Regions from separate parts of the Nocardia nepalensis genome, predicted to be linked through region 2. Evidence: riboswitches for the same ligand, from Rfam matches in the RefSeq annotation. Region 2 holds a riboswitch; the other holds the start of a gene.

Region 1 (15,262 bases), on a different contig from region 2:
GACAGCCCCTCGAACTCCGATGGGTCACCGGACGGGAACGAAAACAGCTGCGTCACATGCACTCCGACGACGTGATCGGAATCCAGCCGGCCGATCTCCGGTGAGACCATCGAGCCACCGTCGTTGCCGATTGCGCCGTAGCGCTCGTAGCCCAGTCGGCTCATCAGCTCCGCCCAGGCCGCGGCGGTGCGGACGGTGCCCCACCCGGTGCTGCGGGTCGGCCCGGAGAAGCCGAATCCCGGCAGCGACGGGATGACCAGGTGGAAGGCGGGGTCATCGGCCGATTCCGGCTCGGTCAGCGGCGCGATGACATCGAGGTATTCGAGCACCGAACCCGGCCAGCCGTGGGTGAGGACCACCGGCAGCGCATCCGGCCGGGAGGACCTGATGTGCAGGAAGTGGATATCTTCGCCGTCGATCTCGGTGGTGAACTGCGGGTAGGAGTTCAGCTTCGCCTCCAGGGCGCGCCAGTCGAAGCGTTCCAGCCAGTACGCGGCGAGACCCCGCACCCGCTCGTTCGGCACGCCATAGGCGTCGCCGACGCCGGGCAACTCGTTCGGGTAGAGGGCCCGGGACAGCCGGTAGGCCAGGTCGTCGAGCTGAGCCTGCGGGACGTCGATGCGGAAGGGGGTGATGGCGGTCATCTCTACTCCTTGTGAAACGGAATGCTTCGTTCTGTTTGAACAGTAGCAGAACGGATCGTTCCGTTTCAAGTGCTAATCTGAACCCATGCCGAAGACATCCGATGCCCCAGCTCAGAAGGGTCTGCCCGGCCGCAAGGCGCAGGCCGCCCGCAATGACGGGCTCATCCTGGCGGCCGCCCGCGCGGTCTTCCTCGCCGACGCCAATGCCCCAATCGCCGCCGTCGCCGAGCGGGCCGGAGTGGGAATCAGCGCCCTCTACCGCCGCTATCCGAGCAAGGAGGTGCTGTTGCGTACCCTCTGCCACGAGGGGCTGCGCCGCTATAACGCCGAAGCCGATGCCGCACTGGAGGATTCGGACGGCTGGCACGGTCTGGTCGGCTTCCTGGAGCGCGTGGTCGACGCCGACGTGCACTCGCTGACCGTGCACCTCGCGGGCACCTTCACCCCGGACGAGTCGATGCGCCCGGACATCATGCATTCGGGCGAGGTCACCGACGAACTGGTCCGGCGGGCCCACGCCTCCGGTCGGCTGCGCGCGGATGTCAATGCCAACGACCTCGGTCTCGTCCTGGAATCATGCGCGGCCATCGCCATGCCGGACCAGGCCCGAACCGCCGAGCTGCGCAGGCGGGTACTCGCCATGCTTATCGCGGGTCTGTCGGGAAAAGGCGAGCTGCCTGGTCCGCCGCCGCAGCCGGGTGAATTCGCGTGGCGCTGGCAACCGCGCAAGTAGCGCCGATCAATTCGGCACCACGCGCCGTCTGCATGCTTCTTCACCGATCCGGACGGCAATGGCTGGGCGATCCAACAGATTTCGACGCATCCCTAGCTGGTTCTGGTTGTCCCGAGATCGTTCGACCGCGGTATCAGACTTGCCTGTCGCTGGTGGAGGTCCAGGGTGCGCCGGGTCGTGCGAGGGGTCGGATCAGGCGGCCGTCGACCCAGGCGGTCCAGCCGTTGTTGCAGGCGATATGCGCCCAGTCCCCGGCGCGGCCGAGGATCTGGAGTTCTACGCCGGGATCGATGCTGGTGATGGGGCCGAGGCTCGGATCGGGCGCCGCCCATGCGTCCAATCCGCCCTCGGGTACCAGGTGGGTCGGGTACCAGAGGGCGGCGAGAGGTTCGATGGTGCGGCCGTTGACCCAGCCGGTCCAGCCGTTGTTGCACGCGATATGCGCCCAGTCGCCGGAGCGTTCGAGGATCTGGAGTTCGACGCGCGCGTCGATGTGGGCGATGGGCGGCTGGGTCGAGTCGGGAGTGGCCCAGGCGGGCATGCCGTTGGCGGGCACCTGGTGGGTCGGATGAAATGCCGGTGTGCCGCCGCGTTCGACCTTCGGCACGGCTTCCGTGGGTGCGGCGGACGCGTCGAAGGCCGGTATGCCACCGATGAACGGCTTGACCACGGCAGGATCGAGCACATCGCGCACCAGGCGGAGCGCGACTTCGGTTGTGGTCTCCAATAATTCGGCACGCGGGTTGCGCGCCGCCAGCTCGCGCCAGCATGCGAACCGGGTAGAGAACGTCGAACGGAACACCGTGAAATGGGCGAGTGCGTCCTGTTTCGTTGCCGCACTGGTCATTACGGCAATGCTCCCGGTCGTCAACAGCTGACCGAACGACCGTGCCACCGCGGTACCGGCATCGGTGAATCGGTAGCTACCGAGCGCCTCCAGCCGGACCAGCCCCAGCAATGCCAGCCGCGCCAGCCCCTCCGTCATTCGACCGGCCGCCGCCGCGAGCGATACCGGTGCGGCGCCCTGGGCGGCGGACAGGGACCAACGGGTGTCGCCGCCGGCCAGCCCCTTGGCGAGTTGCTCCTCCAGCTCGAGCGCCCGCAGCTCGAGCGGTCCGGGCGTGACATTTCGACGCACGGCCGCGGCCAGGCGGGCCTCCTGGGCCGCGTCGGCGGCGGCGAGCAGCGCGGCCAATCCGATGAGATCGAGGTCGACCGGGGGTGATGCGAATCCGGGGCCGTAGGAGCTGAGATCGAGCAGTTCGTCCACCAGCGCGGTGGCCTGGGTGAGCGTCGGCACGACGGTGAAATCGAAGCCGTCGTCGGCGGTCCCGGCCTGCATGACGAAGGTGTCGTCCGCGTCCCCGCGCAGCAGCAGCGCCGCCGTCCAGTTGTCCTGACCGGCGCGGTTTGCGGTGATGGCGGTGGTGTGGGCGGGATCGGCGGCGATCCGCAGTGTTCCCGTTGCGGGTCCGGTGAGTCGGTCGTCGGCTTCGAGTAAGCCGGTGTCCCGCAGCGCTGCCGCCGGGTCGTCCGGCGGGGGCCGCACCGGCAGCGCGGACCGCGGTCCCGGCTTCAGCCCAGCGATGGACAATGCCGCGGCGAGCTTGTCCGGGTCCAGTCGGAAACGCATCAACATCGTCGACTCCAGTTCTCGGGTCGACCGAATCACATTCATGGTTTCACATGCGGCGATTGCTCAGCAACCGCCCGACCAGCGTCTCGACCTGCGAAGTTCGGGCCGTGCCCGCAGCTTCGATCCGGTCCGCCGGGTAACCCCATCCGGCGGCGCGCACCGGGTGTCCGGGCGGGCCGCAATCCTCGACCGGGCGGGTCGGAGCCGAGCTAACGTCGCCCGAGGAACAGCGTTTGGGTGCTTCGACCGAGCGGCCCCTTCTCGTCGAAGAGCGCGGATTCGGCCAGGCCGATGCCATGTGGTTGCGGGTAGGTGGCGGCGTCCAGACAGACCCACTCGCCGACCGGCTGTCGATGCAGGGTGACCGTGAGATCGGTGTTGATGAACAGGTACTTGGACCAATCCAGCACCGCGCTGACGCCATTGCCCGAATCCGCCGCCGCCAGTGTGCGTTCCAGCGGACTCGGCGTGGTACCGGCGACAATCGGATACTTCAGCCGGATCCAGCAGATCGCCGGGCCGGGTTCGGCGAAGGATCCGGCGACGAAGCGGTAGTCGATGCCGGTGTGGAAACCGATGGGCTGCTCCGACGGAAACGGCGAGGACACACCCTGATCCGGCCCAGGACGGGCGCCGCTGGGCAGGATCTGTTCGGGCAGTTCGAGCTCCGGCTCGGCCAGTTTGAAGCGCCAGGCGTTGGCTCGCATGACCGGTCCCTGATCGGTGGACAGCGTCGCCTCGATCAGTTCCACACTGCGTCCGGGACGGGCCACCCGTGTCGCCACCGTCAGCGGCGCCAAGGGAACCGGGCCGAGGATTTCCACCGCGACCCGCCCGACCTGGAATCCGTCCCTCGGCTCGCAGCGCTCGATCGCGTACCCGAGCAGCGCGGACGGCGGTCCGGCGTGCTGGGCGTCGGGTGACCACGGACCGCGAGTCAGTTCGGTCGAGACGAACCGATTCGGGTTCGCCGGATCTGGTGTGTAGAAGGCGTCGGCCACGTCGTTGTCCCGTCCCGCTGGGTTGTTCGTATGGTTAACGATTCTGCTACGACGCTACGCCGGGGCGATCAACCGCCTTCGTTATGCCCGGCCGAAGGCGAGTGCGACATTGTGGCCGCCGAAGCCGAAGGAGTTGTTGAGTGCGAAGTCGATGCGTTGCTCGCGGGGTGCGCCCGCGACGATATCGAGGTCGATCTCCAGGTCTCGATTGTCGAGATTGAGTGTGGGCGGAACGATCTGGTCGCGCAGCGTCAGCATCGTGAGGATGGATTCGAGCGCCCCGACCGCGCCGATCGAATGGCCCAGTGCGGATTTGGGTGCGTAGACCGAAGCCTCGGGCGTGACGGCGGTGATGGCATTGGCCTCCGATGCGTCACCGATCGAGGTGGAGGTGGCGTGCGCGTTGACGTGCTGAATATCCGAAACATCAAGTCCGGCAGTGCTTATCGCCTTGCGCATCGCGCGCGCCGCTCCGATGCCATCCGGCTCCGATGCGACGATGTGGTAGGCGTCGGAGGTGATCCCCGCGCCGAGCACACGGCCGTGGATCTGTGCGCCGCGCGCCCGCGCATGCCGCTCGGACTCCAGCACAAGCAATGCGCCCGCCTCGCCGAAGACGAAGCCGTCGCGGTCCCGATCGAACGGCCGCGACGCCCGCTCCGGTTCGTCGTTGCGGGTGCTCATCGCGCGCATCATGGCGAAGCTCGCGATCGGCACCGCATCGATATGACCCTCGACGCCACCGGCCACCACGACATCGGCCTCGCCGGTGGTGATCAGCCGCCAGGCGTGCGCGATCGCCTCCGAACCTGACGAACAGGCCGAGACGGGGGCGAAAACCCCTGCCTTGGCGCCGATTTCGAGCCCGACCGTGGCGGCCGGGCCATTCGGCATGACCATCGGCACCGACATCGGCGACACCTTGCGGTAGCCGCCGTCGCGCATCGAATCGACGGCATTGATCAGCGCGTCGCCGCCGCCGAGGCCGGTGCCGATGACGACCGCGAGCCGTTCGCCCTCGACCTCGGGCGCACCCGCATTGCGCCACACCTGACGGCCGAGCACCAGGGCCATCTGCTCGACATAGGAGTGGCGTCGCTGTTCGACGCGGGTGAGCCGCGCACCCGGATGTGACTTCAACTTGCCGCCGATCCGGACCGGCAGGTCGTACTCGGCGACGAAATCGTCGGTGAGCATCCCGATGCCGCTGCGGCCGGCGAGCAGGCCGGACCAGGTCGCGTCGATGTCGTCGGCGATCGATGTGGTCGCGGCGATCGCGGTGACCACGACCGACGGCCGAGTTTCTGAAGCGATTGTTACAGTCACGATGTCATGAATACCTGTACCAATCGCTACAGTCAACTCATGGCCCGCCCCCTCGACCACGCGAAACGCGCCGACCTGTTGGCCGGTGTCGTCGAATACATCGCCGAACACGGCCTCGGTGACCTGTCGCTGCGTCCGCTCGCCGCCGAACTCGGCACGAGTTCCCGCATGCTGATCCACTACTTCAACACCAAGGAAGAGTTGCTGGTTCAGGCGCTCACCACGCAGCGCCCGGATATCGCCGCCGTCTTCGCCGGGATCGCCGATGCGGCCGCGCTGCGCGAGCGGCTCGGCGCATTCTGCGCGGTGAATATCGCGGGGGAGGCGACGACGAGTGTGCGCGTGCTGCTGCAGGTGCTGGGGGCCGCGTGTGTGCCGGGCAGTCCCTATGGCGAATACGCGAATGCCGCGATCGCGACCTTCATCGGTACGCTCGCCGATGCGCTGCGTCGAATCGAAACCATCGATGATCCGGAAGCTGTTGCCACACTTCTTGTCTCGGGACTGCGCGGCATAATTCAGGACCGGTTGATCACCGGTGATATCGAGCGCACCGATCGGGCTGCGCGCAGGTTGATCGACCAGACCATCCGCTAGACAACGTATTCCGGTGGGGCGGGAGTCGAGCCGATCTGTTGGGACCGCAGACCGACCCGATGAACCCTGTTCCAGCGAATGCGTCCGTGCAAGCGAAAAACCCTGTGCCGACTGCACATTGGATGTGCGGCCGACACAGGGTTGTTCGATGAGATGCGTCAGGCGAGGGCGATCGCGGCGCAGAGTGCGGCGACCGCGATGAACTGCAGCGCCACCCGGCCATTGACGACGCTGTTCCACTTCTCCTGCAGCGCACGCGCATTCGACGGAATGATGCCGGACTGCGCGGCCGCGGTCTGCTGGGTGTTCACCGGCTTCGCGACCCGAACGTAGATCCCGAGCCAGCACACCAGCGCCACGACGGCGATACCCGCCGCGATCGCCGCCGCGGCGTGGCCGCCTACCGCCGCGAGAACCGTTGCCGCGACGGCGGTTACCACACCGCTGATGCCGACGATCGGCATCCGGCGGTCGCCGTAGTAGTGACCCCAGCCCGCCGACATGGTCACCGTCCGGTCATCCAGTTTGTCGTACACCGACCGCGTGATCAGCGCGAAGCAGGCATCGGTGCCGTAGACGACGGCGTTCGCGAGGACCGACACGATGGCGATGAGCTGAATGGCTGTGGTGAGCATGATGGCTTCCGTTCTCTGGCTTGTAGCGTTGTTAGAGAATCTAGCAACGCTAGATCTACTAGTCAACCGGTTACCGCCGATGCGCGTATTCGCTGTTGCCCGACCCAGCGAAACGCCCGCTCGATCACATGGGGATCGGGCGGGCGTCGGGTCGGTCCGCGACGGTCGCGGTGCTGGCAGTGTGGTTGGCGCCGAAGGGATTTCGGGTCACCGGAAGCGCTAGACGGCGCCCCAGCCGTTTTCGAGCAGGTCGAACAACTCGCGTAACGCACTCGACGGATCTTCCTGGGTGCTTGCGACTTTGGCGCTTTCCAGCGCGAAGTGGGCCAGTCCCGCGGCCGCGAGATCGTCTTCCGGTTTGCCGGTCGCCTCGGCGATCGCCGCCGCGAGCGCGGACTCGTGCCGCAGCAACATCTGGTGCGCGTACTCGCGTAGTGCGGGGGTCGAGTCGATGAGGCGGTGGAAGGCGACGATGCCGGGATCGTCACTGCGCGCGGTGCGGGTGCGCATCAGATAGTCGCGCAGTCCGTGGATGACCGATTGCCCGGCGGGCCGATCGCGGACGGCCGCGACCAGGTCGGCTTCGATATCCGCGTCCAGGTCGAAGACCAGTGATTCCTTGCTGGGGAAATGCTTGAACAGTGTGCTCAGTGATACGTCTGCCGCCTCGGCGACCTCCCGGACGCCGACATTGTCATAGCCGCGTTCGGTGAACAGCTGTGTCGCGGCGTCGGCGAGGGCCTGCCGCGTCTGGGCCTTCTTGCGTTCACGCCGCCCGGTCGTCGCGGTCATGCCGTCGACTCTACCCGATTAGGCTATCGGCACCAAAGTCGGAGCGGTTGTACTTTTGTAGCGGCTGTGCTTTTCTGGATTGGTCGGCGGCCCCGGTTGCCGGTGACAAGTCCCGAAGGAGGTGGGCGGCCGTGTCCGCAGAAATGACCGAAACGAGAACCGCATCCGCGCGATCGATCCGATTGGTGCTGGCCGGGGTGCTGCTGGCGATGCTGCTGGCAATGTTGGACAACGCGATCGTCGGCACCGCGATGCCGACGATCGTGCGCGAGCTGGGCGGACTGTCCCAGGTCGCCTGGGTGGTGACCGCATATGCCCTGCTATCGGCGATATCGACGCCGGTATGGGCGAAACTCGGCGACCTGTACAGCCGAAAAACCGTGTTCCTCAGTGCGATCGGCGTATTCCTGATCGGCTCGGTGCTGGCGGGCGCGTCCTGGTCGATGTCCGCGCTGATCGGATTCCGCGCAGTGCAGGGCCTCGGTGCGGGGGGCATCGCCGTCTCCGCGTTCGCCCTCATCGGCGCGCTGGTTCCGCCGCGCGAACGCGGAAAGTACCAGGGCATGACCGCCACCGCGATGGCCGTCGGCACCATCGGCGGGCCGCTGCTCGGCGGCGTGATCACCGACGGACTCGACTGGCGGTGGGCCTTCTACATCAATATTCCGCTGGGCCTGGTGGCCTTCGCCTGGTCGTGGTGGCTGCTCGATCTCCCGGTCGTGCGCAGAAAGGTGAGCATCGACTACGCGGGCATCCTCGCACTGGCGACCGCGATCGCCGCGCTGGTGCTGATCGCGACCTGGGGCGGTGTCGACTACGCGTGGCTGTCGGCCCCGATCATCGGGCTCGCCGTGCTCGCGGTCGCCGCGTTGGCCGCATTCCTCGTCATCGAACGCCGGGCCGCCGATCCGGTGATTCCGCTGGGGATCTTCCGTACCCGCAATCTGACCCTGGCCGCACTGACGGCCCTGGTCGGTGGCGTGATCATGTTCGGATCGGTGCTGTATCTGCCGCTGTTCCAGCAGACGGTGCAGGGTGCCTCGGCGGCCAACTCCGGACTGCTACTGCTGCCGATGATGATCCCGCTGCTGGTGGTCTCCCAGATCGTCGGCAAGCGCATGACCGCGACAGGGAAGTACAAGGTCTTCTTCATTCTCGGCGGGTTGTTCCTCACCGCCGGTGCCGCGCTCCTCACCACGGTTGACGCCGAAACCGGTCGGCTGGCAACGGGATTCGCAATGGCGCTGATGGGCGCCGGACTCGGCTTCTCGATGCAGCTGGCCACCGCCGTCGCCCAGAACAGCGTGGAGATGGCGAATATCGGCGCGGCGTCAGGCGCGGTCACACTGTTCCGCACCCTGGGCGGATCAATCGGCGTTGCGGCCTTCGGATCCCTGTTCACCAAGGCGCTGCAGGGTCATGCGCCAGCCGATGGGCACGGGTATCTGGAGGCCTTCGCCTCCGGCACCGGGCAGGTGTTCCTGGCCGCCACCACGATCTGCGCGCTCGGTCTGGTGACCGCCTGGTTCATCGAGGAAGTTCCATTGCGCGGCAAGGTGACTGGGCCGGTTGCGCAAGGGGCGGCGACCGAGACCACGGCTGCTGCCTGATGCGGTACGGCGCCCGCTCGATCACACCGGGATCGGGCGGGCGCTATGTCGGGTCGGGAGCGCAGGTGCCATGCCGCGGTCTCGGTCCGATTCTGAAATCCCAACTCGGCCAGGATGCTGCGGAGGGGTCAGTCCGCGACGGCGTCCGGGTGGGTGTGTTCGAACAGCCGACGCATCATGTCCGACAGTGCGATTCGTTCGTCCTGGCTGAGCGGGGTGAGGATGTCGTCGCGCACCTGGCGTGCCTCCCTGTCGAGGGCGCGCAGCGCCGCTCGGCCGGTCCTGGTGATCCGCACCGACATTCGGCGGCGATCGGCGGGATCGCGGGTGCGTTCGACCTGACCGGCGCTCGCCAATTCGTCGACGATTTTCGCCACATCGCTCGGGTGGATATCGAGCCGGATACCCAGATCGCGCTGCGCGTGCGGGCCGAAATCGGCGAGCGCGGCGAGTACGGCCATATGCCACAACCGGAGTCCGCGGGCGGCGAGCCGATCGGCGAATCGGCCGCGCGCGACCTTACCCACTCGTGACAGCAGATAGGTGTCGAGCCCGAGCAGGCTCGGCGGAAGTGCGCGCACGGATTCCATGCGACAAATTATAGGGGCCGACCTACGATAGGTCCGCACCTACTAATTAGGAGACATCGTGGACGCCCTGCACCCGAGACTGCTCGTCACCCACTTCGCCGAATGCTTCGAGTTCTACAACGCCGTGCTGCCGGAGCTGGTCGGCGCGAAGTTGATCAAAGGGACTGCCGCCGGACCGTACGCGAACTGGGATGTCGACGACCAGGCAGTGCTGGTGCTCTTCGCTCGCGCCGCGATGGCCGAGGTCGCTGGCACCACCGACCTGCCATCGACCGTGCCGCCCGCGCAAGACGCGGTGATGTTCGTGTGCCGGGTATCCGATGTCGACGCGGGTCTCGCGCTGTGCCTGCGCAACGGCGCGAAGCTGGTTGCCGTCGCGGTGGATCGTCCGGAGTGGGGACCGAACCTGCGGACCGCGCACCTGCGCGATCCGGAAGGCACATTGATCGAACTCCAGTCCTACTGACTCCGCTCGAGAATGAACGTCGGACTGCGATGAATTCCGGCCTCCCGCGCCGTCGGCACTAGTACAGGCACACCGATCGGGAGGTCCACCATGCAGAAAATCGTCACCAACCTCTGGTACGACACCCAGGCCGAGGAGGCCGCCGAGTTCTACTGTTCGCTGTTCGAGGATTCGAAGATCACCAACGTCGTGCCCTACACCGAGGCCGGGCCGCGCGAAGCCGGACTGACGATGCTGGTCGATTTCGAACTCAACGGACAGAAGTTCACCGCCATCAACGGCGGCGGCGACTACCACTACTCCCACGCCATGTCGCTGCTGGTCAATTGCGACGGCCAGGAGGAGGTCGATCGGCTCTGGTCGGCGCTACTGGCCGACGGCGGCCAGGAGATCGAATGCGGTTGGCTCAATGACAAATACGGCGTGCCCTGGCAGATCTGGCCCGCCGAAGCCGACGCCCTGGTCGCGAGCAGCGATCGCGCGGCCGCGAACCGCGCCATGCAGGCCATGCTCGGGATGAAGAAGATCGACCTGCAGGGCATGCGCGACGCCTACGACGGCAAGATCAGCTGATCTGCCAGGAGCCGACCTCGCGGTATCCGGAGTTGTAGATGGCCGAACCGTCGCCCTCGACCAACTGGTAGTGCTTCACATTGCCGCCCCAATAGCGCAGGATGCGGCCGAGCTCATCGGCGAGATCGGCGGGCGCCCGGACGCCTTCAGGCAGGACATCCAGGTCTACCTCCAGGGTGAATTTCACCTTGTGGAATCTACCGGCGTGCGGCCGGCGGTCCTGCGCATCCCTGTAGGTTCCTCCCATCGCCGGGCGGGGCGCGGACATGGAAAGGTATCGTCGGGCGGGAAAATTCACACACCCAACGGGGGCTCGCACCAGCGGGCTGAGAGGACGGCTAGCCCGATCCGGGCGTTCAGGGCCGTCGACCGTATGAACCTGACCGGGTAATGCCGGCGTAGGGAAGGATATTCATGGGCACACCTGTCGACTCCGTGACCACCGGTCCGATCGAAGGCAGCGTCAAGCACTACCAGGAGGTCGATGACCTGCGCATTCCGGTGCGCCGGATCAACCTGACCAATGGCGAGCACTTCGACGTCTACGACACCTCCGGCCCGTACACCGACGACACGGCCACCATCGATCTGGAGGCGGGTCTACCGAAGCTGCGCGACGGCTGGACCAAGCCCGAGGTCGCGGGTCCGCCGACCCAGCTGGCCTGGGCGCGCCAGGGCATCATCACCTCCGAGATGCGCTTCATCGCCGCGCGCGAGGGCGTGACCGCGGAGTTCGTGCGTGACGAGGTCGCCGCCGGCCGCGCGGTCATCCCGGCCAACCACAAGCATCCGGAGCTGGAGCCGACCATTATCGGCAAGAAGTTCCTGGTGAAGATCAATGCCAATATCGGCAACTCGGCCGTGTCCTCCTCGATCGCGGAGGAGGTGGAGAAGATGGTGTGGGCCACCCGCTGGGGCGCGGACACCATCATGGATCTGTCCACCGGCAAGAACATTCACGAGACCCGCGAGTGGATTCTGCGCAATTCCCCCGTCCCGGTCGGCACCGTGCCGATCTATCAGGCGCTGGAGAAGGTGAACGGCGATCCGACCGCGCTCACCTGGGAGATCTACCGCGACACCGTGATCGAGCAGTGCGAGCAGGGCGTCGACTATATGACCGTGCACGCCGGTGTGCTGCTGCGCTACGTGCCGCTGACCGCCAAGCGGGTCACGGGCATCGTCTCGCGCGGCGGATCCATCATGGCCGCATGGTGTTTGGCGCATCACCAGGAATCGTTCCTGTACACCAACTTCGCCGAACTCTGTGAGATCCTGGCGCGCTACGACGTGACCTTCTCCCTCGGCGACGGCCTGCGCCCGGGCTCCATCGCCGACGCCAATGACGAGGCGCAGTTCGCCGAGCTGCGCACCCTCGGCGAGCTGACGAAGATCGCGAAATCCCATGGTGTGCAGGTGATGATCGAGGGTCCCGGCCACGTGCCGATGCACAAGATCGTGGAGAACGTGCGGCTGGAAGAGGAGCTGTGCGAGGAGGCGCCTTTCTACACCCTCGGCCCGCTCGCCACCGATATCGCGCCCGCCTACGATCACATCACCTCGGCCATCGGCGCCGCGATCATCGCCCAGGCCGGTACCGCGATGCTGTGCTACGTCACTCCGAAGGAGCACCTGGGCCTGCCCAACCGCGACGACGTCAAGGTCGGCGTGATCACCTATAAGATCGCCGCCCACGCCGCCGACCTCGCCAAGGGCCACCCGCACGCCCAGGACCGCGATAACGAATTGTCCAAGGCGCGCTTCGAATTCCGCTGGCGCGACCAGTTCGCGCTCTCCCTGGACCCGGACACCGCCCGCGATTACCACGACGAAACCCTCCCCGCCGAACCCGCCAAGACCGCTCACTTCTGCTCCATGTGCGGCCCGAAGTTCTGCTCCATGCGTATCTCCGCCGATGTACGGGAATACGCTGCTCGCCAAGGACTTTCGGATGCCGAGGCGATCGAGGCCGGTATGGCGGAGAAGTCCGCGGAGTTCGCCGACCACGGTGCCCAGGTGTATCTGCCTGTCGTGTCGTAGTTTCGACCGCAGCGCTCATTCCCGATCGGATCTCGAGACCGGAATGGGCGCTGTGGGTCGTCGCCGGTAGTCGGTTGCGTTGCCGAGCGGAGTTTGTCGGCGGTCAGTGCGAAGATGCCGGTTGTTCCAGGCCGAACAGGTCGCCGACAGATGGGAGCCGTGATGGGCAAGGAGTTCCAGGTGACGTACGACTGTGCCGATCCGGGTGCGCAGGCGGCGTTCTGGGCGGAGGCGTTGGGCTATCACTTGCAGCCGCCACCCGAGGGCTTTCCGGATTGGACGACTGCGTTGATTGCCTGGGGCGTACCGCCGGAGCATCACAACGATCGGTCGGCCATCATCGATCCCGATGGGGTGGGGCCGCGCCTGTTCTTCCAGCGGGTGCCCGAACCGAAGTCCGCGAAGAACCGCGTGCACCTGGATATTCGTGCTGCGCCCGGTCTGACCGGCGATGAACGGATGATCGCGTTGGAAGCCGAGGCGACCCGACTCGTCGCGATCGGTGCGACGCGACTCAGCCGTACCGAGCCGGGCGGTATGGACGCTGGCCACATTGTCCTTGCCGACCCCGAGGGCAACGAGTTCTGCCTGGACTGAGGAACGATTTCGAATTCATCGCAGACGAAAGGCTTGTCACCGACCGGTTCGGGGTCCGGTCGGTGACGTGCGGATCGAGTTGCGGCCGCTAGGCCCTCACGTGTACATGATTTTCACGGTATTGACGTCCTCTGCGCTGAGCCCGCTGCGCTGACCGATCGCAGCCCCTCCGCTCGCGACGATGCATTGCAGTGTCGCGTCTCGCGAGGTCTGCACAATCCGGCTGCTGCCTGCTTTGACCAGCATCATGGTCAATCGACCATCGAACGAAACGAGTGCCGGTCCGAATCGGCTCTTGTTGTTATCGCGAGCGTTCGCCTCGCTCCAACCGTAGGTGAAGCGAACGCGTGTGCCAGTGGTGCCGATGAGTGGGGTCGATCTACCGAAATACGTGTGCCATACCGTCCCGGCCGCGTCGGCGTATGCCATATGAAGTTTCATATTTCCGTCGTCGCCGACGAATTCCGCCAGCGCGGGAGCATGGCGGCTGGATTCCTGATTCGGAATCGGAACTCCGGCCGGGTCACTCCAGGTACGCCCATCGGCGGATGACGAGTGGTACAGGAAGTCATCACTCTGCCCTCGGTGCACCATGTGCAGTTGACCGTCGACGCTGAACGCGGCCAACGCCGGAGTGTCCCTGCTCCACTGTCGGGGAATCGGTGACCCCTGCGGATTCCGCGTCCAGGTCAGTCCATCGGCGCTGAACAAATGGAACAACTCATTGCTGTTCTTCCCGCGGTGCACGAGGTGCAACTCGTTGTTGAACTCGGCCAACGCCGGAGTGCCGCTGCCCTCCTCCGTATTGAGGATCACGACCGGGTCGCGCCAGTTACGCCCATCATCGGACCGCGAGTGGAACAGCAAGTCATTGCTGTGCCCTCGGTGCACCATGTGCAGTTGCCCGTCGACGCTGAATGCGGCCAACGCCGGAGTATCCCCGCTCGCTCGCCCTGGCACCCGAGGCCCTTGGGTCCACAGCGCCCCGTTCGAGGTCCACGAGTGCCAGATATCGGTCGAATCGGGACCCCACGGTCTGAGACTCGATGGGCCGACGTGGACCATGTGCAGTTCACCCTTGGAGGTAAACGTCGCTACCGATGGCGCATGCCTACTGAACTCCCGTGGCACCGGCACCGATGGATACCACTGAACACAGAATTCGCCGTTGCTCGGGTAGTGCATGATCGAGCCGAAGTCGTACGGCCCGGGGTGCAGGCCGGTTCGCGGTTTGTAGTTGATGACCTGGTCGGTCAGGACATTTTGGAGGATAACCGTGACAAAACCTTCGCGGTCACTCCGCGTCTGTTCATGCAGGAGACCGACGGCGTGGCCGATCTCGTGCATCACGTTACCGTCTTGAAAGTCTCCTGTGGTGTCACATCTGACCTGCGTCTTCCCATCCCTGCCCGGCAAGATGAACCATTTCTTTCCGATGTCACTCGAGCAGCTACGGTCGGCGGCCACGAACTCGACAAAGAATGGCTCGCCCATTTGCTGCGCAAGAGTCACTTTAATGTCGGTCGTGGCATTCCATTTGCTGATCGCCGATAACACGACGCCGAGTTGTGGTGATCCTGTCGGGAAGTCGATGGGGTTGATGATGAATGGAACCACATCATTCGGCCACCGCGAAAGCTTGTACGGTATTGCATGTCCCATGCCCGATCTCCTGTCTGCGAGTGCCGTACAGTGCGGACTGACGCCGTAGAAGATTCGTGCCGCAGTCTACTGCGGGTGCCATTCGTGATCATCGGGTTTCCGCTGGGTGGTCAGCGTTCCCGCGGACCGATCGGGAATCCGAGTGCGCCGAAGGTGGCGTTCAGATTGATTTCGATCTGGGTCAGCAGCGCATTGAAATCGGCCAGCATCGAGACCACGTTCTCGGTGCGGCAGCCGAATTGATCGGGTGCGTTGGGCGCCAGGCGTGACTTCAACCAGTTGAAGGTGTCGGCCATGCCGAGTGACGGCAGGGTCAGATGCTCGCTGAGGTGGTCGCGTTTGTAGATGATCGATGCGCCG
Region 2 (15,262 bases):
CACCCGCACCACCATCGCCTTGGGCGCGGCGTTGAACCAGGTGACCGCGTGCAGGAGCACGAACAGCAGGGCGATTATGTTCAGCGCAACCATCCAAGGGTTCGCGCTCCAGCTCAGAAACCGCTGGTACTGCTCGCTTCCTGAGCTCACCGCGTTGATCAGAAGCAGCAGATACACCACGAACCACGCGACGAACACGCTGCTGAGTTCGCGCAGGACGAAGATCAGGTACGAGCGCCTTCGCATCCACCAGAACGTGGAGACCGGCTTTCGGTACAACCGGGGTGTCGTGGTCATCGTGCCCGCCAGGGCATGAGGAAATCTCGCAGCGATTGCGTGGCCGCGGTGAGCTTGTAGCGTTGGATCGCGCCGGCCGGGTCGACCCCCTTGGGGCAGGCGGTGGTGCACTCGCCGACAAAGGTGCAGGCCCATGCGCCCTCGGCCGATGCGAGAACGTCGCGCCGATCTTCGGCTCCCTGGTCGCGCGAGTCGAGGTTGTAGCGTTGGCCCAGTGCGATCGCCGCCGGACCGAGGAAGTCGGGATCGAGCGCGTAGACGGGACAGGCCGAGTAGCAGAGCATGCAGTTGATGCACATGCTGTACTTCTGGTAGTCGTCCATTTCGGACGGTGTCTGCAGGTACTCGCCGTCGTCGAGCGGCCGCTGATCCGCCCTGATCAGCCAGGGCTTGACCTCGGTCAGCTTGTGCATGAAGTCGGTGATCTCTATGACGAGATCCCGAATCACCGGGAAGTTGCGCAATGGCTCGACCCGCACCGGCCCCGGCGCGTAGTCGGTCAGGAAGGTGGCGCAGCTCAGTTGCGGCTCGCCGTTGACGGTCATACCGCAGCTACCGCAGATGCCCATCCGGCAGGACCACCGGAAGGACACCGTTCCGTCGAGGTCGTCCTTGATGTAATTGAGGCCGTCGAGCACCGTCCATTCCTTGCGCAGCGGAACCTCGTACGACTCCAATACCGGCTCGGCCTCTCGATCCGGCCGGTAACGCGCGACCTGCAGAGTTATCCGTTCTACCAACTCGATCACCGCCCGTATACGCGCTCGCCGGGGGGCCAGCGAGTAATCGTGACCGGGAGGTACGAGACGCGGCCCGAGCCGTCCGGCTCCCGGTGAATCACTGAATGGGCCAGGAATCGCTGGTCGTTCCTGGCGGGGAAATCGGTCCGTTGGTGCGCGCCCCGGGATTCCTCCCGTGCCAGCGCGCAGGCGATGATGCATTCCGCCACATCGAGCATGCAGGACAGCTCCAGCATCGCCACCAATTCGGTGTTGAACGCCCGGCTGTGGTCATCGAGGCAGGCATTGCCGAACCGGTCGCGAAGCTCGCGCAATTTGTCGGCCGCCGCGGCGAGGGAGTCGCCGTCGCGGTAGATCCCCGCACTGTTCTCCATCGTGTCCTGCATTTCGGTGCGGATGTGTGCGATGCGTTCGGATCCCTCGGCGTGGCGGGTGAGGTCGCGTTCCAGCCGGTCCTGTTCGACGCGGCCGAGCGCCTGGACCGCCGAGGTCCGGTCGGCCGTGGCCGAGCTCGCGTATTCTGCGGCGGCACGACCGGCTCGCGCACCGAACACCAGCAATTCGGGAAGGGAGTTCGACCCGAGCCGGTTCGCGCCGTTGATGCTGACGCAGGCGACCTCTCCGGCGGCATACAGACCCGCCAGTGGTGTCGCGCCATGGATGTCGGTGTGGACGCCGCCCATCATGTAGTGGACGACGGGGCGTACCGGGATCAGCTCCCGGACCGGGTCGATGTTCTGGTACTTCGAGCACAGCTCGCGCACGAATGGCAGCTTCGTGTCGATGAGATCCGCTCCGAGGTGGCGTATGTCGAGGTGGACGACGGGGCCGTACGCTGTGTCGATGGTCCGGCCCTTGTCGAGTTCGTGGACGAAGGCCTGCGAGAGCCGGTCGCGTGGCCCTAGTTCCATGCTTCGTAGCACCGGCTGCGGTGATGGCGTCCCGAGGTCGTAATCCTGCAGGTAGCGGTAGCCGTCCTTGTTGAGCAGCCAGCCGCCCTCGGCGCGCGTTGCCTCGGTGATCAGGATGCCGGTGAACGGGAGGCCGGTCGGGTGGTACTGGACGAACTCCATGTCCTTGAGCGGCGCGCCTGCCCGGTAGGCCAGCGCCATGCCGTCGCCGGTCTTGATATTGGCGTTGGTGGTGAACGGATATACCCGGCCGCAGCCACCGGTGCACACGATGACGGCGCTGGCGAGAATGGTTTCGACGCGTCCGGTGGCCAGTTCTATGGCCACGACGCCGCCCACCTTGTCCTCGTCGACGAGCAATGTTGTCGCGAACCACTCGTCGTACCTGACTATGTCCCGATAGGACAGCGTGGTCTGGAACAGGGTGTGCAGCAAGTGAAAGCCGGTCTTATCGGCTGCGAACCAGGTGCGCAGGTTCGTCATGCCGCCGAACGCCCGTACCGCGATGTGTCCATCCGGTCGGCGACTCCATGGGCAGCCCCAATGCTCCAATTGGAGCAGTTCCCGAGGTGCTTCCTCGACGAATGCCTCGACGGCGTCTTGGTCACAGAGCCAATCGCTGCCGGAGACCGTGTCGTATGCGTGCTCGTCCAAGCTGTCGTCGCGACCGGCGACCGCGGCGGCGCCGCCCTCGGCGGAGACGGTGTGGCTGCGCATCGGATAGACCTTGGAAACGATCGCGACACTCAACCGCGGGTTGTGTTCCGCGATGGCGATGGCCGCACGCAGACCCGCGCCGCCCCCGCCAACGATCACGACGTCGTGAAAAGCGGTCATGGTGCCACCCGGGGTGTGGTCGGTCAGGCCTCGAAGTCGGCGCTGTGCTCGTCCATCAGGACCTTGCCGTCATGGCGGACGATTCTGATCCGAATGCTGCCGTCGTGGTATTCGTGCCGAATCCGGCGGCAGCCACAGTCGTAGGTCATATCGTCGATGACCAAGCCCGCTTCGTCGTCTTCGCGGTGGCGAGCCCCGGCCCTCTGCTTCCCGCACGGGGCGCGTTCCTTGCTGAACTGCTCGGTGGCGCTGAGCATTTCCACCTCCCGGCAACCCGGTAGCACACCTGATTGATCGGTAGGAACATAAGCGTACCCGCATTGCGCCGGGGCCGCAGGAGGCATTCCGGTCTGCTGGACGTTAGCCACATCATGCGCCACCGGGAGTCGCCTGGCGGATGGGCACGGTGAGCATGGCGACGATCATGTCGATGATTTCGGCCGCGTCGCTGTCGGGGTCGGCGGTGCGCACACCTGCTTCCAGGGCGCGTTCGTAGTCGGCGATCAGGGCGAACATGACGGTCGCCATGGTTTCCAGGCGTTGGCGGCGCCGGCGCGGTGGCAGTTGTGGGAGGGCCGCGTCGAGGCGGGTGGCGATGATGCGCACGGCGGCGCGGTCGGCGCCGGCGAGGCGGCGGGCGTCGGCGATCACGGGGTGGGCGCGCACCACTTCGAGGAAGCGGCCGTAGTGGGTGATCCCCGATGTGCCGATGAGTTCGAGGATGGGGGCGGTGAGCATCGCGACAAGTGTGCGGATCTCATGCGCGGTGCCGTCGGCCTCGTGCTGGGCGAGCAGTCCCATCCGCCGGTCCTCGAGCCAGTTCATGCGGCGTTCGACGATGGCCTCGATCAGGCCGCCCCGGGAGTCGAAGTAGTAGTGCACCGCGGAGTTGTTGCGCTGGCCCGCGGCGGCAGCGATATCGCGCAGCGGGACATCCACGCCGCGTTCGGCGATGAGTCGTTCGCCGGCGTCGAGCAGTGCGGCGCGCGGATCCTCGATGGCCATGCCAGAACTGTACTAAACCCAGGTATTGACGATGTTAAGCATCAGTGATTAATTGGGGGCGTGCGAAAGGAACGTGTGCCAGTCGTCACCGGAGCGGGCTCGGGCATCGGCGCCGCGCTGCGCGGAAAAGCTTGTCGCACAGAGTTTTGGGCACAGCGTGAACACCGCCGCCACCGCGGGCGTGGTGCCGGTGGCGCAGCAGAGTCGAGGTGATCCGATGACCGTCGCGCGGGGTCCGATCTTCCAGCTGTGCTGGGTGGTGCGCGATATCGAGGCGGCGCAGCGGGAGTTCAGCGAGCGCTATGGCGTGGCGGAGTGGTTCACCATCCCGGATGTGCATTTCGGGCCGCAGTCGTGCGAATTGCACGGCGCGCCCGCCGATTACACGATCACCGTGGCGTTGGGGTATGCGGGCGGTCAGCAGTTGGAGCTGATCGAGCCGAAGTCCGGGATCAGTTTGTACTCCGAACATTTGGCGACCGCGGGGCCGGGACTGCATCACCTCGCGTGGGTGCCCGAGGATTATGACGCGGCGCTGGCGGAGGCGAAGGCCGCCGGGGCGGAAATCATCGCGCGGGGTGCGTTCGAGGGTGTCGGAATGGAGTTCACCTATCTCGACGGGGGTGCGCTCGGTTCGGCTGTGGAGCTGATGCGGTTGTCGGCGGATATGAAGGCGATGTTCGATTACCTTATTCCGGAGGGGTTTTCGAATCCATGGGCGTAGGAACCGAACTCCCCCAGCTCATTACCGGCCCGCTCGAATGGGACACGACCGCGGACGTGATCGTGGTCGGCTTCGGGATCGCCGGGGCATGCGCGGCGATCAGCGCGGCCGAGGCGGGTGCGCGGGTGTTGCTGCTCGAGCGCAGCGGCGCTGCGGGCGGGGCGTCGGCGTTGGCGGCCGGGCATTTCTATCTCGGTGGCGGCACACCGGTGCAGTCGGCGACCGGCCACGCCGACAGTGTCGAGGCGATGATCGCCTATCTCGAGGCGGTCACTCCCGAGCCCGACTCGGCGAAGATTCGCGCGTACTGCACCGAGAGCGTCGCGCATTTCGAATGGCTGGAGGCGCACGGGATCGAGTTCGAGCGGTCGTTCTATCCCGGGAAGTCGGTGGTGCAGCCCGGGACCGAGGGGCTGATGTGGACCGGCAACGAAAAGGTATGGCCCTACCGCGATCAGGCCTCGCCCGCGCCGCGTGGACACAAGGTGAACGCACTCGCCGAACGCGGCGGGCAGCAGGTGATGGCGGTGCTCGCCGAGCGGGTGCGGGAGTTGGGCATCGAGGTGCGGTACCAGACCAAGGTGGAACAGCTCGTCGCCGACGGGGACCGGCGAATCATCGGGGTGCGGTGGCGCGAGGGTGCGGCCGCGGGTGCGGTGGTGCTCGCAGCCGGCGGCTATGTGATGAATCCGGAGATGGTCGCCGCCTATACCCCGCGATTGGCCGAACATTTTCTGCCGCTGGGTGTGCCCTCCGATGACGGGCTCGGTATTCGGCTCGGGCAGTCGGCGGGCGGTGCCACCGCACAGATGGACGGGGCGTTCATGACGGCGTCGTTCTATCCGCCGGCCGATCTGCTGTACGGGATCATCGTGAACAAGGCGGGGCGGCGGTTCGTCGCGGAGGATTCCTATCACGGGCGCACGGCGGGTGCCGTTGTCGCGCAACCGGATTCGATGGCCTATCTGATCGTCGACAGCGAGCACATGGTGTGGCCGGAGCTGCCGATGGTGAAATTTGTCGACGGCTGGAACCGCGTCTCGGAGATGGAATCGGCGCTCGGCATGCCCGATGGCGCCCTGCGCAAGACCCTGACCGCGTACAACACCGCGGCGGCAGAAGGACGCGATCCCGAATTCGGCAAGCATCCCGACTGGCTGACGCCGTTGACCGAGGGCCCGTGGGGTGCCTTCGATCTCACACCGGGCAAGGCGACCTACGTCGGATTCACCCTCGGCGGATTGTGCACCTCCGTCGACGGTGCGGTGCTGCGCGCCGACGGGTCGGTGATCGCCGGGCTGTACGCGGCGGGCGCCTGCGCCTCGAATCTGGCGCAGGACAGTTGCGGCTATGCCAGCGGGACGTGTCTGGGTGAGGGGTCCTACTTCGGGCGCCGCGCTGGTGCGCATGCGGCAGACATATCGAGGGCGCGCGGCGCCGAAAGTACCGGGATGGAAGGCGATTGAGATGCGATTCACCTATGCCGAGACGATGACGGACCCGAGCTATTACGTGCCGCTGGCACAGGCCGCGGAGGCGGCCGGGTATACGTCGATGACCATTGCCGACAGTGTGGCCTATCCGAAGGAATCCGACGCCACCTACCCCTACACCCCCGACGGCAGTCGGGAGTTCTTGGAGGACAAGCCGTTCATCGAGGCATTCGTGCTGTCGGCGGCCATCGCGGCGGCCACCACGACCCTGCGCCTGACGCCGTTCGTGGTGAAGCTGCCCATCCGCCCACCGGTGCTGGTGGCCAAACAGGCCGCCTCGATCGCGGCGTTGAGCGGCAATCGTTTCGGCTTCGGCGTCGGGATCAGCCCGTGGCCGGATGATTTCCAGATCATGGGTGTGCCGTTCGAACATCGCGGTGCGCGCATGGACGAATGCATCGATATCGTGCGCGGGCTCACCGCGGGCGGCTACTTCGAATTTCACGGGCAGTACTACGACCTGCCGCCGATCAAGATCAGCCCGGTGCCGACCGAGCCGATCCCGATCCTGATCGGCGGACACAGCGGCCCGGCATTGCGGCGCGCGGCTCAGCGCGGCGACGGCTGGATGCACGCGGGCGGCGACCCGGCCGAGTTGGACCGGCTGCTCGCGAAACTCGATACCCTGCGCGCCGAATACGGCACCCGCAAGGACTTCGAGGTGCACGTCATCTCGCTGGACGGATTCACCGTGGACGGCGTGAAACGGTTGGAGGACAAGGGCGTCACCGATGTGATCGTCGGCTTCCGCTACCCGTACACCACCGAACCCGATACCGAAGCCCTGGACACCAAGATCGCGCACCTGTCGCGGTTCGCGGAGAAGGTCATCGCGAAAACGAGCTGAGGCGAGCGGGGTACCAGCCTTATCGGTGCGTGGCGGCGCGGGCGGCGGCGAGTGTTCGGGATCGGTAGGAGCTGCCGAAGAGCGCGACGTGCACGAGGAGTGGGTGCAGCTGGTGCAAGGGGATGCGGGTGCGCCAGCCGTCGGCCAGTGGGTGGGTTTCGTTGTAGGCGGCCCGGATTCGGTCCAGGTATGGTGCGCCGAACAGGGCGAGCATCGCGAGGTCGGTTTCGCGGTGACCGCCGTGGGCGGCCGGGTCGATGAGCAGTGCGCGGTCGGCGGTCCACACGATGTTGCCGGCCCACAGATCGCCGTGGATGCGGCTGGGTGGTTCGGGTGGACCGGCGAGACTGTCGATGTTCTCGATCACACGCTCGAGCAAGCCGATGCCGTCACGACCGAGATCGGCCGCGGCGCGTGGCAGGTACGGGGCGAGGCGGTATTCGGCGTACCAGCGCGCCCATGAACCGTCGACCTGTGTGTTGTCCAGCGGCAGATCGGCGATCCAGCCCGACCAGCTCGCGCCGAACAATCCCGGCGAATCCGCATGCAGCGCAGCCAGATCGCGGCCGAAGCGCTCCGCGGCCGCCGCGCTCGGCGAGGCTTGCGAAAGCCACGGCAGCACCAGCATGCGCTCGTCGACGGCCAACACCTCGGGAACCAATTCCGGCACTCCCGCGCCGAGCCACCGCAGCCCCGCCGCCTCCGCTTCGAATACCGCCGCCTGGTCGAGTGCCGCCTTCACGAACACGTCGCGCCCGTCGTCGAGAAGGGCCCGATGCACCGTCCAGGAATGACTCGATCCCAGGTCGGTCACCGCACGCACCCCGCTGCCGAGCAGCTCGGCGAGATGGGCCGCGTCCGTCACTTCCGTCCCCTGCCTGCTCCCACGCCTGCGAATCTATCGTGTCCGGCTGCCGCAACCGGTCATCGCGACGCGGCGTTGAGGCGCTTCTTGGTTTCCTCGTCGGCGGGGAAGAACGATTCGATGGCGAGTTCGGCGACGGTCACGTTCATGGGAGTGCCGAAGACGGTGGTGACGCTGATGAAGGACAGTTCGTGGTCTTCGTGGCGCAGGCGTAGCGGCACTATCGCCTGGTCCGGTTCGGGCAGGACGAGATCGGCCTCGCCACCGGGATATTCGCGCAGTTCATCGCGCAGCTCGATCAGTTCGGGCGAACCGGTGACCTCGATTTGGCGGGACAGGCGCTCGAAGATATGGCCGCGCCATTCGGCGAGGTTGGCGACGCGGCCGGCCATGCCGTCGGGGTGCAGGCTCAGGCGCAGGGCGTTCACCGGTGCGGTGAGCAGCTTCGAGTCGATCCCCTGCAACAGCAGTGCGACACCGGCATTGGCGTCGATCATGTTCCAGCTCTGGTCGATGGCCAGCGCCGGATACGGTTCGTGTCCCGCGAGGATCTGGCGCATCGCACCGCGCACCGCGTCCATCGCGGGTGTGTCCAGGGATGGTTCGGCGTAGGCCGGAGCGTATCCGGCCGCGAGCAGCAGCCGATTGCGTTCACGCAAGGGAATCTCCAGCTGCTCGCACAGGTGCACGACCATAGTGCGGCTCGGGTTGGCCCGACCTGTTTCGATAAAACTCAGATGCCGTGCGGAGGTTTCGGCGCGCCCGGCCAATTCCAGCTGACTGAGCCTGCGCTCGAGCCGCCAGTGGCGCAGCAGGTCACCCGCTGTCTGCGTACTCACCCTGCCGATCCTACGAACCGCAGCGCTTCGAGACGATTACCTCGCGGGTAATCGACGAGGCTCCGGCCGCGCAAATCCCGCCCGCTTACCCCGCCGGTAGTCCACACCATGGACCTAGTGCTGATCGTCTGCGAGGGCGACAACCTCGCCTCGGCGAAGACGATCGAGCGCAACGGCGGCGTGCTCGAGGACGACCAGGACAGCGAAGTGAGGCGCTAGTGGGTCGCGACCGGCGCGCCGATCACACAACGCACGAGCTGTCAGAATCGCCAGCGGGTTGCGCCGCCCGGTTCCACGGTGGACAGAGCGGTGGCGGTGAGCGCGGTGAGGCGATAGACGTGCCAGGGCGGCGGGCCTGCGGAGGGCGCGCTGTATGCCGCGGTGAGCGCTCGGCCGGTGTCGTCGACGCGGGCGGGCCAGCCCTGCTCGACATAGCGCTGTGCCATCTCGGCGACCGCCGCGGGATCGATGACCTGGTTCGCGGTGCCCTCGACCACCAGATCGAACTCGTGGGTGGATACGCTCACCGAACAGCGTGGATCGCGAGCCAGGTTGCGGCCCTTGCGGGTTCGCGCGCCGGTCACGAACCAGAAGGCGCCATCGACCCAGAGGGCGCCGATGGCGGTGACGTGTGGGCTGCCGTCCGGGTTGATCGTGCTCAGCCAGCAGGTGTGCCGGTCCGGGCCGCCGCTGCCGGGGGCCTGTTCGATGCCCGCATCGAGGCGTTTGCGAATATCGGCCCAGTCGAGCGGCGGCAGCTCGTACAGGTCGGCGAGATTGGTTGCGTCCATATCGGTAGGACGGTCCGAGGATCGCGAACTCACCGGCATCAGGCCAGCTCATCGCCGATGAATGCCTGCGCCGACTCGGCCGCGGTGAGCTCCGCGGCGATCGCGTGCGTGAATTCGGGGAGGTCACCCGGATGGCGGGAGGTGATCAGCGGCCAGCCGTTCTCGTCGGAGCGCACCACCGGACGGTCGATCCAGCGACCGTCGGCATTGATGACATCGGTGCGCAGCGAGTGATAGGAGGTCAGTGTTTTGCCCGAGACGACATCGGCCTCCACGAGCAGCCACGGGCCGTGGCAGATCGCCGCGACCGGTTTTCCCGCACGCACGAATTGTTGCGCCAGATCCACGGCACGCTCGCAGACGCGCAGCTTATCGACATTCACCGTGCCGCCCGGGACGACGAGTACGTCGAAGTCGTCGGCCTCGATATCGTCGAGCACCGCATCCGGCTGCACGACCTCGTCCTTGTCGACATCGTGGTGAAAGGTCTGCACTTCGCCGCGCTCAGGGGTGGCGTGCACGGCCACGGCTCCGTGTTCGCGCAGCCAGTCGAGCGGTATCCGCAACTCGTCGCGTTCGACTCCGATATTCGCGGTGATGACCAGTGCTCGTGCACCGCGCAATTCGTCGGGCATGCCGGCCCCCTTTCTCTCCGGGTGATTCACTACGGTCGACCTACCCTGCCGTTGCGCGCTCAAACGAACGCCCAACGCGTTCAGCGATTGCACCGCGAGCAGTAAACTCCAGTAATGGACGCGGCCTCGCCGACTGTCGGCGTGGAAGAGGAGTTCCTCCTGGCGGAGCCGATCAGTGGCGCCCCGAGCCCGCGCAATGTCGAAGTCGCGGCGGCGGCGGGCGAGATCGGGATCGCCCTGAAGTTGGAACTGACGCGCTGTCAGGTCGAAACCAATACCGAGGTGCACACCCGCACTTCCGAATTGCTCGATGACCTGTGCCGACTGCGCACGGGTGTCGCCAGTTGCGCCGAGAAACATGGTGCCCGCCTGCTCGCCGTCGCGGTGCCGCCCGCGGTGCCGGACGCGTTTCCGGTCACCGATACCCCGCGCTACGCCCGCATCGAGCGCAATTTCGGGATGCTCGCGCACGAGCAGGGTTTATGTGGCTGCCACGTGCACGTCGGGATTCCGAGTCGGGAAACCGCGGTGCAGGTCGGGAATTACCTGCGGCCCTGGCTGCCGGTATTGCTGGCATTGACCGCCAATTCCCCGGTCTACCGCGCCACCGATACCGGATACGCCAGCTGGCGCAGCATTCAGTGGCGGCGGTGGCCGAGCGCCGGTCCGCCGCCCTTTTTCGACTCCACCGCGGCCTACGACGATATGGTCGAGATGATGATGGCCAGCGGCAGCATTCTCGATACCGCGATGGTGTATTGGGATGTTCGGCCCTCGGTGTCGTTTCCCACCGTCGAGGTGCGCGTCAGCGATATTCCGGCGACCGTCGAGGAAACGGCCTTATTGGCCACGCTGATTCGCGCCGCGGTCGTGATGGCGCAGAACGATACCCGACCCCCGCCGCGGGTACCCACCGAACTCTTGCATGCCGCCTATTGGAAGGCCGCCCGATCCGGCCTGGACGGGGCGGGCCTCGACACCATCACCGGCCGCGCCTTCCCGAACCGCAGGCTGCTCGCCCAGTTGATCGACTACGTCACCCCCGCGCTCGAGCAGTCCGGCGACCAGGACTTCGTCAGCGATACCGTCGCGGCGATCGTGGCGCGTGGCAACGGCGCCCGTCGGCAACTGGCCGCGCTGCATGCGCACAACGACGTCACCGATGTCATCGACACCCTCGCCGCCGCGACCCTCGAAGGCTGTTACTGAGCCGAGCCGAAGACCGGGTGCAGCCCACCATCACGATATGCACCGCACCGAGCACGAAGCCGGCTCAATGCAGAAAACTCCACTGCGCCAACGCTATTCGCCGCTCGACCGCGCTCATCGCGCCCTCCCCGGATCGTCTACTACACAGCGTCGCTACTATATCGGTCACCCGAAAGGGGCGCGCGTGCTTCGATGGAGATATGCCCCTGCTCGTCGGCACCTCGGGTTGGCAATACAAGGACTGGCGCGGCGTGCTGTACCCGGCGGACCTTCCGCAGCGTCTGTGGCTGGAGGCCTACGCCGCGGGATTCGCGACCGTCGAGAGCAACAACGCCTTCTATCGACTGCCGAGCAGCGAGACCTTCGCGGCATGGCGTGACCGGACGCCGCCCGGATTCTGTTTCGCGGTCAAGGCGAGTCGCTTTCTCACCCATATCAAGCGGCTGCGCGAGCCCGAGGAACCCGTCGAACGGATGATGGAGCACGCATCCGCGCTGGGCGAGAAGCTAGGCCCGGTGCTGCTGCAACTTCCGCCGACGCTGCGCGCCGATCCGTCGCTGCTCGATGCGTGCCTGCGTTGTTTTCCGACGGGCACCCGGGTCGCGGTCGAACCCCGACACGAGTCGTGGTGGATTCCGGAAGTCCGTGCCGTACTGGCGGAATGCGGTGCCGCGCTGTGCTGGGCCGACGTTGGTTCCCGTCCCGTCACACCGCTGTGGCGAACAACGGATTGGGGCTATCTGCGCCTGCACCACGGACGGGCGACGCCGTCGCCGCGCTACGGGCGCCAGGCACTCGCCAGCTGGGCGCGGCGACTGGCCGAGACCTGGCCGGACCGCGAGGACGTCTTCGTCTACTTCAACAACGACCCGGGCGGCGCGGCCGTCCACGACGCCGTCGCCTTCGCACGCGCAGTCGCCGGAGCAACCGTCAGCCGGACTCCGGATCCCGCGGGACCGGCAAGCGCGGCAATGGCTTTCAGCCGCCGATCACGGCGTTCATGATGGTGCCCGCACTGGTCGCGATGACGCCGCCGAGCATCGCTCCGGCGAGCATCTTCGGCGAATCCAGCTGGCCACCATTCCACTTCTCCCACGCGAACCTCCCGCCCGCGTAGGTGACGCCACACACGCCCGATAGCAGAACCATCCAGGTCAGATAGCGGACCATCTGCAGGATCTTGTCCGAGTTGGGCGGGGCCTCCGGCGTCGGATTGTCGATTTGGGCCAGAACGGTTTCGTGCACGGCGATCAGGATCATGGCGCGTACTCATTCCAGTCGATGCGGACGGTGAGCGACAGATAACCGAGCGATAACCAGATCGGTACCGCACAGTATGAGCGGTATTCGATATTTTCGTGGGCGGTCCGCGAAACCTGTCTGGAATGTCCGAAGGCCGGGCCGGGCGCGGTGGGAGGTGGGTGTAGCATTTCGCGCGAATAACCTCAGCGCGGGAGCTCGGGCACGGCCGGGCTGAGAGGGCGGACCCCACCGTTTCGCCGACCGCATGAACCTGTCCGGGTAATTCCGGCGTAGGGAGAGCGGTACCGGGATGTCTGCACCCAGCCTTGATCAATCCGAACGGCGCGAAGCACCGCTGACCCTGGACCAGCCCGCGCCCAAGGTGCTCTCTTTCTGGGACCAGAGCGCGTTCTGGGCGAACCTCGGGGTCAGCCTGATCGCCTTTTCCGGTGCGTACACCGTGCTCGCGCCGAATACCGATGGTGCGGCCCAGATCTCCATCGCCGCCGGCATTCTCGCGATGGTCATCGGGACGGTGGTCGGCGGACTCATGCTCGGACTGGCCGCGGTGCCGGGCGCGAAGACCGGCAAACCCGCGATGATGTTGCTGCGCGGGCTGTTCGGCGCGAAGCTCAGCTATCTGCCGACGGTGCTCAATATCGCCCAGCTGATCGGCTGGGGCACCTTCGAGCTGATCGTCATCGGCAATGCGGCCGCGGAGTTGTTCGACGGTGGGCCGCACTGGGTTTACGTGGTCGCCGCCGGTGTGCTGACGACGGTGTTGACGATCTGGCCGCTCGGTTCGGTGCGAATGCTGCGCCGGTTCGTGACCGTCGGGGTGGTGATCGCGTTGATCTGGTTCTACATCCAGTTCGTGCGCGCGGGTCTGCCCGATCTCACCACCAACCCGGGCCCCAAGGGCGAGGGACCATTCGGCGTCGACTGGAACCTCTTCTGGATCGCCACCGACGCGGCGCTGGCGGTCTCGGTCTCGTGGGTGCCGGTGGCCGCCGACTACACCCGGCATTCCCGCAGCACCGGTGCCGCATTCGGCGCGGCGAGTGGAGCGTATGCCTTCACCCAGATCATCGCCTATGTGCTGGGTTTGTTCGCGCTGGCGCTCGCATCCGGCGACGCAGGGGCGTACTCGCCGTTCCTGAATGTCGCTCTGGGCGCGGTGTTCTTCTTCATCTTCGTCGTCCGCGAGGCCGACCAGTCGTTCGCGAACGTGTACTCCACGGCGGTCTCGATCCAGAACCTCGCGCCGCGCATCGATCGCCGGGTGCTCTCGATCGGTCTCGGTGTGCTGATCACGCTGCTGGCGCTGCGGCTGAATATGGAGAACTACTTCGGTTTCCTCGGCCTGATCGGTTCGGTATTCGTGCCACTGCTCGGCGTGCTCGTCGCGGACTTCTTCCTGCGCGCGAAGGGCAAGTGGAATACCGAGGCGAACGCGCCCTCGCGCTGGGGCATGGTTTTCGCATGGCTGGTGGGACTTTCGGTGTACCAACTGATCAACCCGGGCGATGCCGGGGTGTGGACGGACTTCTGGGTGAACGTGCAGGAGAAGCTGCACTTCACCAAGCAGGCGTGGATGAGTGCGTCGCTGTTGTCGTTCCTGGCCGCGGTGCTGCTCGCCTGGGTTCTCGGGCGGATCACGGTGTCCCGCAGGTTGGTTGGTCCGCCTGCCCGAAGGGCTCGAGATTTCGCGGAGGATCGCGAGTAGTTCGCCTATACGCCTTGTGGCTCTGCTGATCTCGATCGACCGCGGTTGCGGCGCTGTCTACCCCGTTGCGGCCCAAAACTTTCCGCTCACGCAATCTTGCGTGTCACGCAAGATTGCGTATCGTGAATGGCGTGGCATTCGTACTCGGGTTGCGGGAACGCAAAAAGCTGGCGACTCGGGAAGCGCTGGGGTTCGCGGCGCTGCGGCTGGCGGTCGAGCACGGTCTCGACAATGTGCTGGTCGAGGAGATCGCGGCCGCGGCGGGCGTCTCGCCACGCACGTTCAACAACTATTTCGCCAGTAAGTACGAGGCCGTCTGTTCGGTGGCGGTGGATCGAGCCCGTCGGATCGCGGACGGACTGCACGATCGTCCGGCGGCCGAATCACTGTGGCCCGCCGTCATTCACGCGGTACTGGCCGAATTCCGTGATGACGAACTGCCCGATCCGGTGTGGACCCGCGGGGTTCGGCTGATCACCACCGAGCCCGCGCTGCAGGGCGAATATCTCAAGGCCCAAGCCGTCATCCAAGAGGCCATCGCCACGGCCATTGCCGAACGCACCGGCCGCGACCTGCACTCCGATATGTTCCCGCAGATCATGGCCGGCGCGATCGCGACGGCGCTGCAGGTCGCCATCGACCGCTGGGTAGATGCCGATCCGCCCACCGCGGCACTGCCCGTCATCCGGGAAGCGTTGCGGCAACTGTCCTTCCTACCAGGAGCCTTTCCCATGGACGTCCCCACCAACCACACCCTCGCCGTCCCCGGCGCCACGCTCTACTACGAGATCCGCGGCACCGGTCCCCTGCTGTTGCTCATCCCCGGCGGCAATGGCGACGCGGGGTCCTTCGACCAGATCGCCGAACTACTCGCCGATCGCTACACCGTGGTCTCCTACGACCGGCGCGGGTTCTCCCGCAGTCCCGAGGACGGTGCGATCGACCACCGCGTCGAACTCGACGCCGCCGATGCCGCGGCCCTGCTCGTCCACCTCGGCGACCAGCCCGCGGCGGTGCTCGGCAGCAGCTCCGGCGCCATCGTCGCGCTCGAATTGCTCACCGCACGTCCGGAACTCGTGCATACGCTCATCCCGCACGAAC

Evidence for each region. Region 2 has a riboswitch for thiamine pyrophosphate ahead of ACHQ4I_RS21820 (purine-cytosine permease family protein). Riboswitches for the same ligand answer to the same signal wherever they lie in the genome.
Region 1: linked by a shared signal. The riboswitch ahead of thiC (phosphomethylpyrimidine synthase ThiC) and the one ahead of ACHQ4I_RS21820 (purine-cytosine permease family protein) in region 2 are both predicted to bind thiamine pyrophosphate.

The regions. Positions count from the first base shown of each region.
Region 1 is NZ_JBKBET010000038.1:267,449-282,710, reverse strand. It holds gene ACHQ4I_RS35860 (epoxide hydrolase family protein) at 1-644, opposite strand, end outside; gene ACHQ4I_RS35855 (TetR/AcrR family transcriptional regulator) at 730-1,377, shown strand; gene ACHQ4I_RS35850 (SH3 domain-containing protein) at 1,511-3,016, opposite strand; gene ACHQ4I_RS35845 (thioesterase family protein) at 3,223-4,014, opposite strand; gene ACHQ4I_RS35840 (KasA/KasB family beta-ketoacyl-ACP synthase) at 4,096-5,340, opposite strand; gene ACHQ4I_RS35835 (TetR/AcrR family transcriptional regulator) at 5,380-5,937, shown strand; gene ACHQ4I_RS35830 (DUF1772 domain-containing protein) at 6,096-6,572, opposite strand; gene ACHQ4I_RS35825 (TetR/AcrR family transcriptional regulator) at 6,792-7,364, opposite strand; gene ACHQ4I_RS35820 (MDR family MFS transporter) at 7,496-8,974, shown strand; gene ACHQ4I_RS35815 (MarR family winged helix-turn-helix transcriptional regulator) at 9,103-9,564, opposite strand; gene ACHQ4I_RS35810 (VOC family protein) at 9,623-10,030, shown strand; gene ACHQ4I_RS35805 (VOC family protein) at 10,121-10,603, shown strand; gene ACHQ4I_RS35800 (hypothetical protein) at 10,596-10,790, opposite strand; TPP riboswitch at 10,899-11,025, shown strand; gene thiC (phosphomethylpyrimidine synthase ThiC) at 11,018-12,643, shown strand; gene ACHQ4I_RS35790 (VOC family protein) at 12,806-13,240, shown strand; gene ACHQ4I_RS35785 (M12 family metallopeptidase) at 13,337-14,902, opposite strand; gene ACHQ4I_RS35780 (lipase family protein) at 15,013-15,262, opposite strand, start outside.
Region 2 is NZ_JBKBET010000028.1:217,619-232,880, forward strand. It holds gene ACHQ4I_RS21745 (fumarate reductase subunit C) at 1-246, opposite strand, end outside; gene sdhB (succinate dehydrogenase iron-sulfur subunit) at 294-1,037, opposite strand; gene frdA (fumarate reductase (quinol) flavoprotein subunit) at 1,043-2,785, opposite strand; gene ACHQ4I_RS21760 (hypothetical protein) at 2,809-3,042, opposite strand; gene ACHQ4I_RS21765 (TetR family transcriptional regulator) at 3,155-3,790, opposite strand; gene ACHQ4I_RS21770 (VOC family protein) at 4,008-4,514, shown strand; gene ACHQ4I_RS21775 (FAD-binding protein) at 4,505-5,980, shown strand; gene ACHQ4I_RS21780 (TIGR03619 family F420-dependent LLM class oxidoreductase) at 5,982-6,854, shown strand; gene ACHQ4I_RS21785 (fructosamine kinase family protein) at 6,874-7,719, opposite strand; gene ACHQ4I_RS21790 (helix-turn-helix domain-containing protein) at 7,779-8,567, opposite strand; gene ACHQ4I_RS21795 (pyridoxamine 5'-phosphate oxidase family protein) at 8,819-9,349, opposite strand; gene ACHQ4I_RS21800 (type 1 glutamine amidotransferase domain-containing protein) at 9,388-9,984, opposite strand; gene ACHQ4I_RS21805 (carboxylate-amine ligase) at 10,099-11,193, shown strand; gene ACHQ4I_RS21810 (DUF72 domain-containing protein) at 11,394-12,197, shown strand; gene ACHQ4I_RS21815 (hypothetical protein) at 12,172-12,453, opposite strand; TPP riboswitch at 12,634-12,751, shown strand; gene ACHQ4I_RS21820 (purine-cytosine permease family protein) at 12,746-14,161, shown strand; gene ACHQ4I_RS21825 (alpha/beta fold hydrolase) at 14,293-15,262, shown strand, end outside.